3 regions of the Gordonia sp. PP30 genome follow, and region 3 is predicted to be linked to each of the others. Evidence: predicted binding sites of a transcription regulator. Region 3 holds the regulator's gene; each other region holds the start of a gene.
The links. Region 3 encodes LexA, which represses DNA repair genes until DNA is damaged. Its sites were predicted from a motif close to CGAACANNTGTTCG; they were not measured.
Positions count from the first base shown of each region.

Region 1: a site for LexA is predicted at 1,663-1,676, ahead of MYK68_RS06105 (error-prone DNA polymerase). Genes of this name have one in related genera too.
Region 2: a site for LexA is predicted at 1,590-1,603, ahead of MYK68_RS06150 (HNH endonuclease signature motif containing protein). Genes of this name have one in related genera too.

Region 1 is NZ_CP095864.1:1,313,571-1,316,842, reverse strand. Features, by position in the region: gene MYK68_RS06105 (error-prone DNA polymerase) at 1-1,651, opposite strand, end outside; gene MYK68_RS06100 (hypothetical protein) at 1,759-2,223, shown strand; gene MYK68_RS06095 (winged helix-turn-helix domain-containing protein) at 2,220-2,513, shown strand; gene MYK68_RS06090 (MmcQ/YjbR family DNA-binding protein) at 2,544-2,960, opposite strand; gene MYK68_RS06085 (DUF1295 domain-containing protein) at 2,957-3,272, opposite strand, start outside.
Region 2 is NZ_CP095864.1:1,326,764-1,330,035, forward strand. Features, by position in the region: gene MYK68_RS06140 (IS1380 family transposase) at 1-894, shown strand, start outside; partial or broken gene MYK68_RS06145 (transposase family protein) at 1,069-1,326, opposite strand; gene MYK68_RS06150 (HNH endonuclease signature motif containing protein) at 1,689-3,272, shown strand, end outside.
Region 3 is NZ_CP095864.1:2,413,040-2,416,311, reverse strand. Features, by position in the region: gene MYK68_RS11135 (phosphoenolpyruvate--protein phosphotransferase) at 1-1,168, shown strand, start outside; gene MYK68_RS11130 (DUF2971 domain-containing protein) at 1,171-1,827, shown strand; gene lexA (transcriptional repressor LexA) at 1,857-2,555, opposite strand; gene MYK68_RS11120 (LysM peptidoglycan-binding domain-containing protein) at 2,707-3,272, shown strand, end outside.

The sequences.
Region 1 (3,272 bases), 1.1 Mb from region 3:
CGGCGGCCATGGCGCGGACGTCGTCGGGCGCCGAATCGGGTACCTTGCTCCACGCGTCCTGCTGACCGGGGTCGTAGCCGAGAGCCCGCGCCATGTCGCGCACCGCCGACCGGCCGCGATAGGTGATCACATTGGCCACCTGCGCGCTGTATTCGCGGCCGTGCTTGGCGTAGACGTACTGGATCGCCTCCTCTCGGCGATCGGACTCGATGTCGACATCGATGTCCGGCGGGCCGTCGCGTTCGGGCGCCAGGAAGCGCTCGAACAGCAGCTGATTCGCCACCGGGTCGACGTTGGTGATGCCGAGCGAGTAACAGACCGCCGAGTTGGCCGCACTCCCTCGGCCCTGGCAGAGGATGTCGCTGCGCCGGCAGAAGTCGACGATGTCATGGACGATCAGGAAGTACCCGGGAAAGGTCAGCGTCTCGATGATGTCCAGTTCGTGGTCGATCTGCCGGTAGGCATCGGGGCGCTGCTCGCGAGTGCCGTAGCGGCGGCGGGCGCCCCGCTCGGTGAGCTCGCGCAGCCAGCTCACCTCGGTGTGCCCGTCCGGGACATCGAACGGCGGCAGGTTCGGTGCGATCAGGCCCAGCGAGAACGCACAGTCGGCCGCCACCTGTGCCGCGGTGTCGATGGCGTCGCGATGAGCGGGCAGCAAGCGCGCCATCTCGTCGCCGCTGCGCAGGTGTGCTCCCCCGACGCCGGGCAGCCACCCAGTGATGGTGGCGATGTCGGTGCGGGCCCGCACCGCGGCCACCGCCATGGCGAGTCGTCGTCGATCCGGGCCGGGGAAATGCGCTCCGGTGGTGGCGACGGCCGGCAACGCCAGCTCGGCGGCCAGCCCGGCCAGGACGGCGTTGCGCTCGTCGTCGTCGCTGCAACCGGAAGCGGTCAGCTCGACCAGCACATTGTCCGGCCCGAAACGATCGGCCAACTCCCCCAACGATTTTCGTGCAGCAGCCACACCGCCGCGAGCCAGTGCCCGGCGCACCGATCCCTTCCGGCAGCCGGTGAGGATCAGCCAGTGCCCGGCGGCCGAGGAAGTGATCAGATCGGCGTCGTACCGCAGCACCCCCTTCCGGTCCCGGGTGCCCTTCGATGAACCGTCCCTGAGCTCCGTCGAAGTGTCACCACCGCGCATGTGCGCGTCGGCGATGGTCCGGGACAGTCGCCGGTAGCCCTCGGCGTCCCGGGCGAGCACCAGCAGGTGCTCGCCCGGCGGATCCACCGCGCCCGCCCGTCGACGATTCGGCGACGAGGCCTCCACCGAGAGCTCCGCGCCGAACACCGTCGGCATGCCGTACTCCCGGGCCGCCTCGGCGAAGCGCACCACCCCGTAGAAGCCGTCGTGGTCGGTCAGCGCCAGCCCGGTCAGGGCCAATCGCCGCGCCTCGGCGACCATCTCCTCCGGCATCGCGGCCCCGTCGAGAAAGCTGTAGGCACTGTGCGCGTGCAATTCGGCGTACCGGATCGACGACTCCACCGGTTCCACCTCGTCGGGGAGGAACGTTCCCCGCTTACGCGACCACGCCGGCGAATCTCCGCCGTCGCCCGGCACGTCCGGTTCGGCGAGTCTCCGTCCATCGGCCGGCCGGCCGGAGAGCACCCGCTCCATCTCCGACCAGCTCGGCGGCCCGTTACTCCATCCCACCGAATCATTTTAGAACGTACGTTCGATAGAGGCCAGCCATTGACTTTCCTCCCAGGAAAGAGAACACTTACTTTCCAAGTAGGAAAGTCAATGAGGAAGTGGTCCAGATGAACGACACCACCCACGAGGGCGCACGATCAGCCCTCGACTCGATCGACAGCGCCCAGCACGCGATGGCCGGAGAGATCGGACTGCCACGCTGGTACTGGTGGATGATGGCCGCCGGCTGGATCGTCCTGGGCGTCCTCGGCGATCTGACGCCCGGCTGGGTCGCGATCGTCGCGACCGTGCTCTTCGGCGCGGGCAACGCCACCCTGGCCGGCCGCCTCTACGACGGCACCCGCGGCACCGCCGGTGTGCGGTTGAACCGGTCCCAGGTCAGCCGTCGGATCCCCTGGCTGATCATCGGAATCCTGGTGGTGCTGGTGCTGCTGACCATCGGTGTCGCACTGGGACTGGACGCGGACGGCGCCGGGCACCCGGGCCTCCTCGCGTCGGTGTTCGTGGCCGCGATCGTCGGTTTCGGCGGCCCGGAGATCCTCCAGCGCCTGCGCCGGCTGGTCCACGCATGAGCGGATTCGACGAACTCATCCACCCCAGCACGCGGCTGTCGCTGGTGGCGACGCTGGCCGCCGCCGACTGGGCGGAGTTCGCCTTCCTCAAGGAGAAGCTGAACCTCTCCGACTCGGCCCTCTCCAAGCAGCTGACCACGCTGGAGAAGGCCGGGTACGTGGCCACCGAACGCCGCCTCACCGGCCGCCGCCACACCCTCCGCGCACGACTGACCCCGGTCGGCCGGGCCGCGTTCGACGGTCACGTCGCCGCCTTGCGCGCCATCGTCGACGGTGCGGGGGCGTCGTAGGCCGTCACGGCGGCGCCGGCCCGCCGGATGTCACAGCAGTCCGTGCTCGGCCAGCCACTGCTCGCCCCGGCGCTTCGACGCCTGGGCCAGCCAGGCGTCGGAGACCAGCTCGGCCAGTTCATCCCGACTGATCTCGTGCAGGCGCGACGCCCGGAGCAGCACCGACGGGTGGCCGTCGAAGTGCGGGGTGGTGAAGTACGGCGAGGTGTCGTCGCGCACCAGCGCGTCCTTCTCCTCCGGCGACCCGACCCAGAAGACGATCACGTCGTCGTACTTCTCCCCGGTCGCCGGATCCCGCGCGTCCGGGCGCGGGGTGCGGAAGAAGACGAAGGACTTGCCGCCGACCTGGTAGACCGCGTTGCCGGACTTGCCGTGGACGACGGTGACGTGCGGCATCGCGGCGGCCAGATCGTGGACGTCGCCGACGGTCGCCGGCCGCGGACTCATCGGTCCGCGGGCTTTCGCGGCGGCAGCGGAACCAGCATCGACACGCGCCGGCGGTAGTCCGCGTAGGCGGGGTACCTACCCGCCGAGATCGACTCGGTGAACCATGTCGAGCCGAGGAACAGCAGCGTGAGCAGCACCGCGCCGATGATCGTCCAGTTCAGCGCCCCGCCCCAGAAGCCGAGGCCGGCGGCCACCCCCGCGACGCCGGCAAAGAAGTAGAACACCCACCACTGCGCCTGCTCGAAGAAGAAATTCGGGTGGCGGCTGTAGGCGAACAGCCCGGTCGTCACGAAGCCCGGTTCGAGCGTGCCG
Region 2 (3,272 bases), 1.1 Mb from region 3:
AACTACAAGGGCGGCTACGGATTCCACCCGCTGACCGCGCACATCGACCACGGCCCCGGCGGCACCGGCGAAGTCGCGACGATGCTCCTGCGCCCGGGGAACGCCGGAGCGAACACTGCCGCCGACCACATCACCACCCTCGGCCACGCCCTGGCCCAGATACCCGGACTCCCCACACGGCCCGGCCGCAAGATCCTGATCCGTGCTGATAGTGCCGGCGGCACCCACGACTTCCTCGACCACCTGACCAAGCTACGGGTCTCCTACTCGATCGGATTCGGCCTGGACCAGCGCCTCGGCGATCTGGCCGACGCCCTCCCGGCAGCGGCGTGGACCCCGGCCTACGACGCCGAACGCACACCACGGGAGAACGCTGACGTCGCCGAACTGACCGGCCTGATGGACCTGTCCGGCTGGCCGGACGGTATGCGGGTGATCGTGCGCCGCGAGAAACCCCACCCCGGCGCCCAACTGCGCATCACCGACCGCAACGGCTGGCGGCTGACCGCGTTCGCCACCAACACCCGCCGCGGACAGCTGGCCGACCTGGAACTACGCCACCGCCGACGCGCCCGCTGCGAGGACCGGATCCGCCAGGCCAAAGACTGCGGCCTACAGAACCTACCGTTCAAGACCTTCGCCCAGAATCAGATCTGGCTCGCCGTCGTCGCTCTCGCCCTCGATCTGAACGCGTGGATGCAGATGCTCGCCCTGACCAGCACCGACGCCCGTACCTGGGAACTGAAGAGTCTCCGATTGCGGTTGTTCGCCACCGCAGCCCGTCTGGCCCGACACGCCCGCACCCGTCGCCTGCGATTCGACAACCAGTCCCGACACACCAGCCTGCTCATCACCGGCCTCACCAGACTCGAGGGATACCGAAACACCGGCTGAACAGCACAAAAAGAACCGGCCCAACGACCCAAAGACCACCCTTCGGACCCGTGAAACCCGACCGCACACCGACGGCCTCGGCGATCCAGTCGTACCTCACAGCCATAATCAACCCTGCCGCAACCAATCCGAACACCTCAGGCCGGGATCAGCGCCTCACGAAAGATCGAGGCTAGTGCGGCACACGAACCGGGGAACCGCGGCGTGCAGGATGACCGGGTGGCCACTGATCGGCACATCGGTCAGGGCGCGGTCGGTGTGATCACGCAGTTCACCAGCGATCTGACAGCCCGGGCAGTGTGGATCGGCGTCCAGGACTCGGCACCATACGTGCGTGCGGTCGCGGGCGTCGAGGGCGGCGCCGGTAATCGTCACGCCCAACTCGACGGTTCGGCAGATCGTGTCGGCAACATCGGAAGTAAGCTCGGCCATGGGTCCTGTGGTGTGCGTCAGGGGTGTGTGAGAACTTCCATGATCACACCCAGGGCCTACCTACATGTTGTGGTCGCCCGCGCTCGGCCCGAACCTCACCTACGCACTCTCAGAACCGAAGAGCCGGAAATCATCGTCGTGTCGGGGAATGGCCTTCTTGCGGGTTTCGGCGATGTGGCGGAGCCCAGACCGTCCGATGCGGACGGGTTCCACCGCTATGTCCGACGACATAACACCGGCGGCATCGCACGCTGTGAATTAATCGAAAATAAGTTCTATCCAACTGTTGTATTCACATCTTGGTGTGCGTTATCCTGGGGTAGGAGGAGAACCATCCATCATCGGCCGGAAGGGGGTCCGCGATGAGTGACGATGACGTGTTCGATGCCCGTGGCGTCCTGGCCGGTCTGTCTCCCGCCGAGTTGGTCGCGGTGATCGATGCCGCCGAAGAATCCCTGGCCGAGGCGCCGCTGGCTGCGCTGTCCGAGGATGGGTTGCTGGATCTGTTGGAGTCGCGGGAGCAGGCCCGCCGCAAGGGTGTCGGGGTCGATGCGGCGCTGCTGGTGGAGATCTCCGACCGCGGCGCCTGCCAGCGGGCCGGATACAACACCATGCACCAACTCCTCACCCAGGGACTACGTATCGGGGAAGGCGAATCCCGGCGGCGCCGGGTGGTAGCGGCCTCGGTCGGCCGGTTCACGGCGATGACCGGCGAGCGTCTCGATCCGAAGTTCCCGGCGACCGCCGCCGCGGTGGCCGACGGGGCGATCGGCGAGACGCACGTGTCGGTGATCGAGGAAGTGATGGACAAAATCCCCACCTCGGTCGACCCGGATGACAGGGTGAAGGCTGAGGCCATGCTCGCCGACGCCGCCCGGCGGCTCAATCCGTCCGGGCTGACGATGGTCGGCAACCGTATTCTGGCCCATCTCGACCCCGACGGCACCCTCGCCGACGACAAAGACCGGCAGCGGCAAGCGAAGTTCCGGTTGTCCGCCCAGGACCGGCAACTCATGAGCGCGGTCCAGGCCCGCCTGACACCGCAACTGCGGGCCGAGTTCGAGGTCGTGTTCGTCCAGTGGGCCGCTCCCGGCATGAACAACCCCGACGATCCGGACTCCCCGCACGGTGCGGCCGACCAGCCCGGCCTGGACCCGGCCGTGCTGGCTGCCGCGGCCGAACGCGATGACCGGCTGCTGGGGCGCCGCCAGCACGACGCTCTCCTGGCACTACTCGCCTGGGTCAATGCCCAGAACACCCACGCGCGCCCAGAGAGTCTGCGCAATCAGATCGTGGTCACCGTCACCGATGAGGACCTCGCCCGGCAAGCCGGGATCGCCTGGACCACCACCGGCACCCGCATCCCCGTATCGGACCTGGTGACGATCGCCGCGAACGCCGTGCCGTACCTGGCCGTGTTCGCCAAGGCCACCGGGCAGCCCCTCTACCTCGGCCGCGCCCACCGCCTCGCGTCACGGGCGCAACGCTTGGCGGTGTTCGCCCGCGACCGGGGCTGTACCGCGCCGGGCTGTACCCGGCCGTTCGCCCAGTGCGAGATGCACCACATGCCCGACTGGCAAGACGGCGGTCCCACCGACGCCGATCACCTCGGCGGGGCCTGCGGCACACACAACCGGTGGAACGGCAAACAACCCGGAACCTGGGAATCGACCGTCCTCACCGACGGCCCCGACAAAGGGCGCGTCGGCTGGCGGCCCGCCGGACGCGCCGGGCCGTGGATCATCAACCCACTGTTCCACCCCGACAAACTCCGCACCGGACCAGACCTCCCGGCCGAAGACCGCTCCCCACCACCGATCGTGAACCACCGGCTCGGGAAGACCGGCGAGCGGGCCGGAGGGCTTGGCGTCGAGGCACCTCACCCCGACGTGCCCGCTGGACCTGCACCGGAGGACAGCACGACCTCCGGCGTCGAACGCCTTCTC
Region 3 (3,272 bases):
CACCGCGGGGCTCGATCCGCAGCGGGTGATCGCCCTCGCGACCCGCCTCGGCGGACCGTCGAGCCACACCGCGATCATCGCGCGGCAGCTCGGCATCCCCTGCGTCGTGGCGATCGCCGATCTCGGCGAGATCCCCACGGGCGCACTGGCTTTCGTCGACGGCGAGCGCGGAGTGGTCGGCCTCGACCCGGACGAGGCGGCAGTCACCGCGGCGGTCGCGTCGTCGAAGGAGACCGCTGCCGCGGCAGCCGCCTGGCGCGGTCCCGGACAGACCGCGGACGGTCACCGGGTGCTGATCCTGGCCAACGTGGCCGACGGCGTGTCGGCCCGGGCGGCCGCCGACCTCGGAGTGCTCGAGGGCGTCGGGCTGTTCCGCACCGAACTGGCCTTCCTGGACCGTCCGGACGAGCCCTCGGTCGCCGAGCAGACGTCGCTCTACCGCGAGGTGATCGACGCGTTCGACGGCGACAAGGTGGTGATCCGGACGCTCGATGCCGGCTCGGACAAGCCGCTGAAGTTCGTGACGCACCCGGACGAGCCGAATCCGGCGATGGGGGTGCGCGGCAACCGGATCATCCTGTCGAATCCGGAGATCCGCGCGCACCAGCTGGAGGCGCTGGCCGCGGCCGCCGAGGGCACCACGGTGGTCCCGTGGGTGATGGCGCCGATGATCGCCACGGTGGCCGAGGCGCGCGAGTTCGCGGCGCTGGTGCGCGAGCGCGGAATGATCCCGGGTGTGATGGTCGAGGTGCCGTCGGCCGCGGTGATGGCGGGCCAGATCCTCGCCGAGGTCGACTTCGTGTCCATCGGCACCAACGACCTGACCCAGTACACGATGGCCGCCGACCGGATGTCGCCGGAACTGGCATCGCTGACCGATCCCTGGCAGCCCGCCGTCCTCGCGCTGATCGAGCGCGTGGGTGCCGCCGGTACCGAGCAGGACAAGCAGGTGGGCGTGTGCGGCGAGGCCGCCGCCGATCCGCTGCTCGCGTGCGTGCTGGTGGGTCTCGGCGTCACCTCGCTGTCGTCGGCCCCGGCCGCGGCACCCGCGGTGGGGCTCAAGCTGAGCACGGTGACCCTGGATCAGTGCCGGGCGGCCGCGCAGGCCGCGGTGGCCGCCGACAGCACGGCCTCGGCCCGGGAGGCGGCGCGGGCGGTACTCGGCTGACGATGAGCGACGTCGTCTACGAGCCGACGATCCTGAAGCGGTACACGACGCTCTCCAACGCGATCGACGTCCTGCTGAATGAGCGCGTCACACTGCTCAGCCCGCGCACCTGGGTCGACCGGAACGACAGCGGGTTCATGGATCACTACTGCGCACTGAAGGGTTCGTCTCGCGTCAGCGTCGCGTGCTTCACCCAGTCCACGGAGACCTATCACCACTGGGGCGTCTTCGCCGGCGGCACGGACGGCGTGCGGCTCGAGATCAGCAAAGCGAAACTGCTGGCGGGCATCGCAGGCGACCCGGCCTACGCGTCCGGTCCGGTCCGCTACCTCACCCTGGACGAGATCGAGGAAGAGGCCGGCGACTCCCGGCTGACGGCCGACGATCTGCCGTTCGTCAAACGGCACGGTTTTCGCGACGAGAACGAGTTCCGCATCGTCCACCTCGGGAGCGGTGACGGGCCGCCGGTGCACCACATGCCGATCGAGCGAGGCTGGATCAACCGGATCTCATTGAGCCCGCTCCTGCCGGAGGGGCTGATCGAGACGATGAAGGCCGCGCTACCGGCGCTGCCCGGCTGTGCGGACGTGAAGGTCGTGCGGTCGAATCTCTGCGAGAACCAGCGGTGGACCCGAACGGGGGAGTCGATCGCTCTGTAGGACCGCCGGGCGCGGTGTGGATGTCCGGATCAGATGCGCCGCAGCACGGTCACGACCTTGCCGAGAATGGCGGCGTCGTCACCGGGGATCGGCTCGAAGTGCTCGTTGTGGGGCATCAGCCAGACGTGACCGTCGACCCGCTTGAAGGTCTTCACGGTGGCCTCGCCGTCGATCATGGCGGCGACGATGTCGCCCTGCTCGGCCACGTTCTGCTGGCGCACCACCACCCAGTCGCCGTCGCAGATCGCGGCGTCGATCATGGACTCGCCGACCACCCGCAGCAGGAACAGGGAACCCTCGCCGACCAGCTCCTTGGGCAGCGGGAAGACGTCCTCGACGGCCTGCTCGGCGAGGATCGGACCACCGGCGGCGATGCGGCCGAGGACCGGAACGAACGCCGGTGACGGCATACCCGGCTCGTCACCGGCCGCGTCGCCCGGCGGCGGGGGACGATGGTCGTCGCGGACGTTCACCGCGCGCGGCCGGTGCGGATCGCGCTTGAGCAGCCCGCGCCGCTCCAGGGTTCGCAGTTGGTGGGCGACCGACGACGTCGAGGTGAGTCCCACGGCCTCGCCGATCTCCCGGATGCTCGGCGGGTAGCCGCGCTCCCGGACGGACGAGCGGATGTACTCCAGGACCTCGCGCTGGCGCTGGGTCAGTGAGGCCTCCAGGGTCGCCGTCGACAGCAGCGGGTCGACGTTCGACGTGTTCTGCGGTCCGTCGGTCATCTGAGGTTCCTTTCCTCGTCGGTGATCCCCAATCTAGTCGACTAGGTCACAGAACTCAAACAATTGTTCGACGTGTCGGGACGGTTGTCGGACCCATGGTGTTAACTGTCGAACAAGAGTTCATCGAACATACGAACGATGGGAGTTAACGATGACCGCATTGCTGAAGGACCGTGACCGCCGAGCCGCCGGAACGGCCGCGTCGGTGACCATGACCTGCGATGTTCCGATCGTCGTCGGTACGCGCGTCCGTCGTGCGGTGCAGGCCGCACCGACGTGCCGGCCGACCGGACGCAGCCCGCAGAGCCGCACCGGAGTGCCGCGCACGGTGCCCGCCGCTGCTCGATCGAACATCCCGGAGCGCCGGGAACGTGTCCGGATCCCGGGCGTGGCGAGCGCCGGTTCGAACACTCCGGCCACGACCGCGCGGCCGTCCTCGGCGCCGGCGCGGCGGACCGCCGGCAGCCGTCGGCGCTGGGCGGCCGGGGTGCTGGCCGGGCTGGCGGTGGCGCTGATCGCCGCGGTGATGGGCGTCGCCGGGCACGACTACCAGAGCGCGGCCACCGGGACACCGGCGGCGACGCAGGTCGTGCACGTGCGCAGCGGGGAATCGCTGTCGTCGCTCGCCGAGCGGATCGCCCCCGAGCTGCCCGCCGAGTCGGTGATCGCCACGGTGCGGAACCTGAACGGGCTGGACGGCACCGGGCTGCGCCCGGG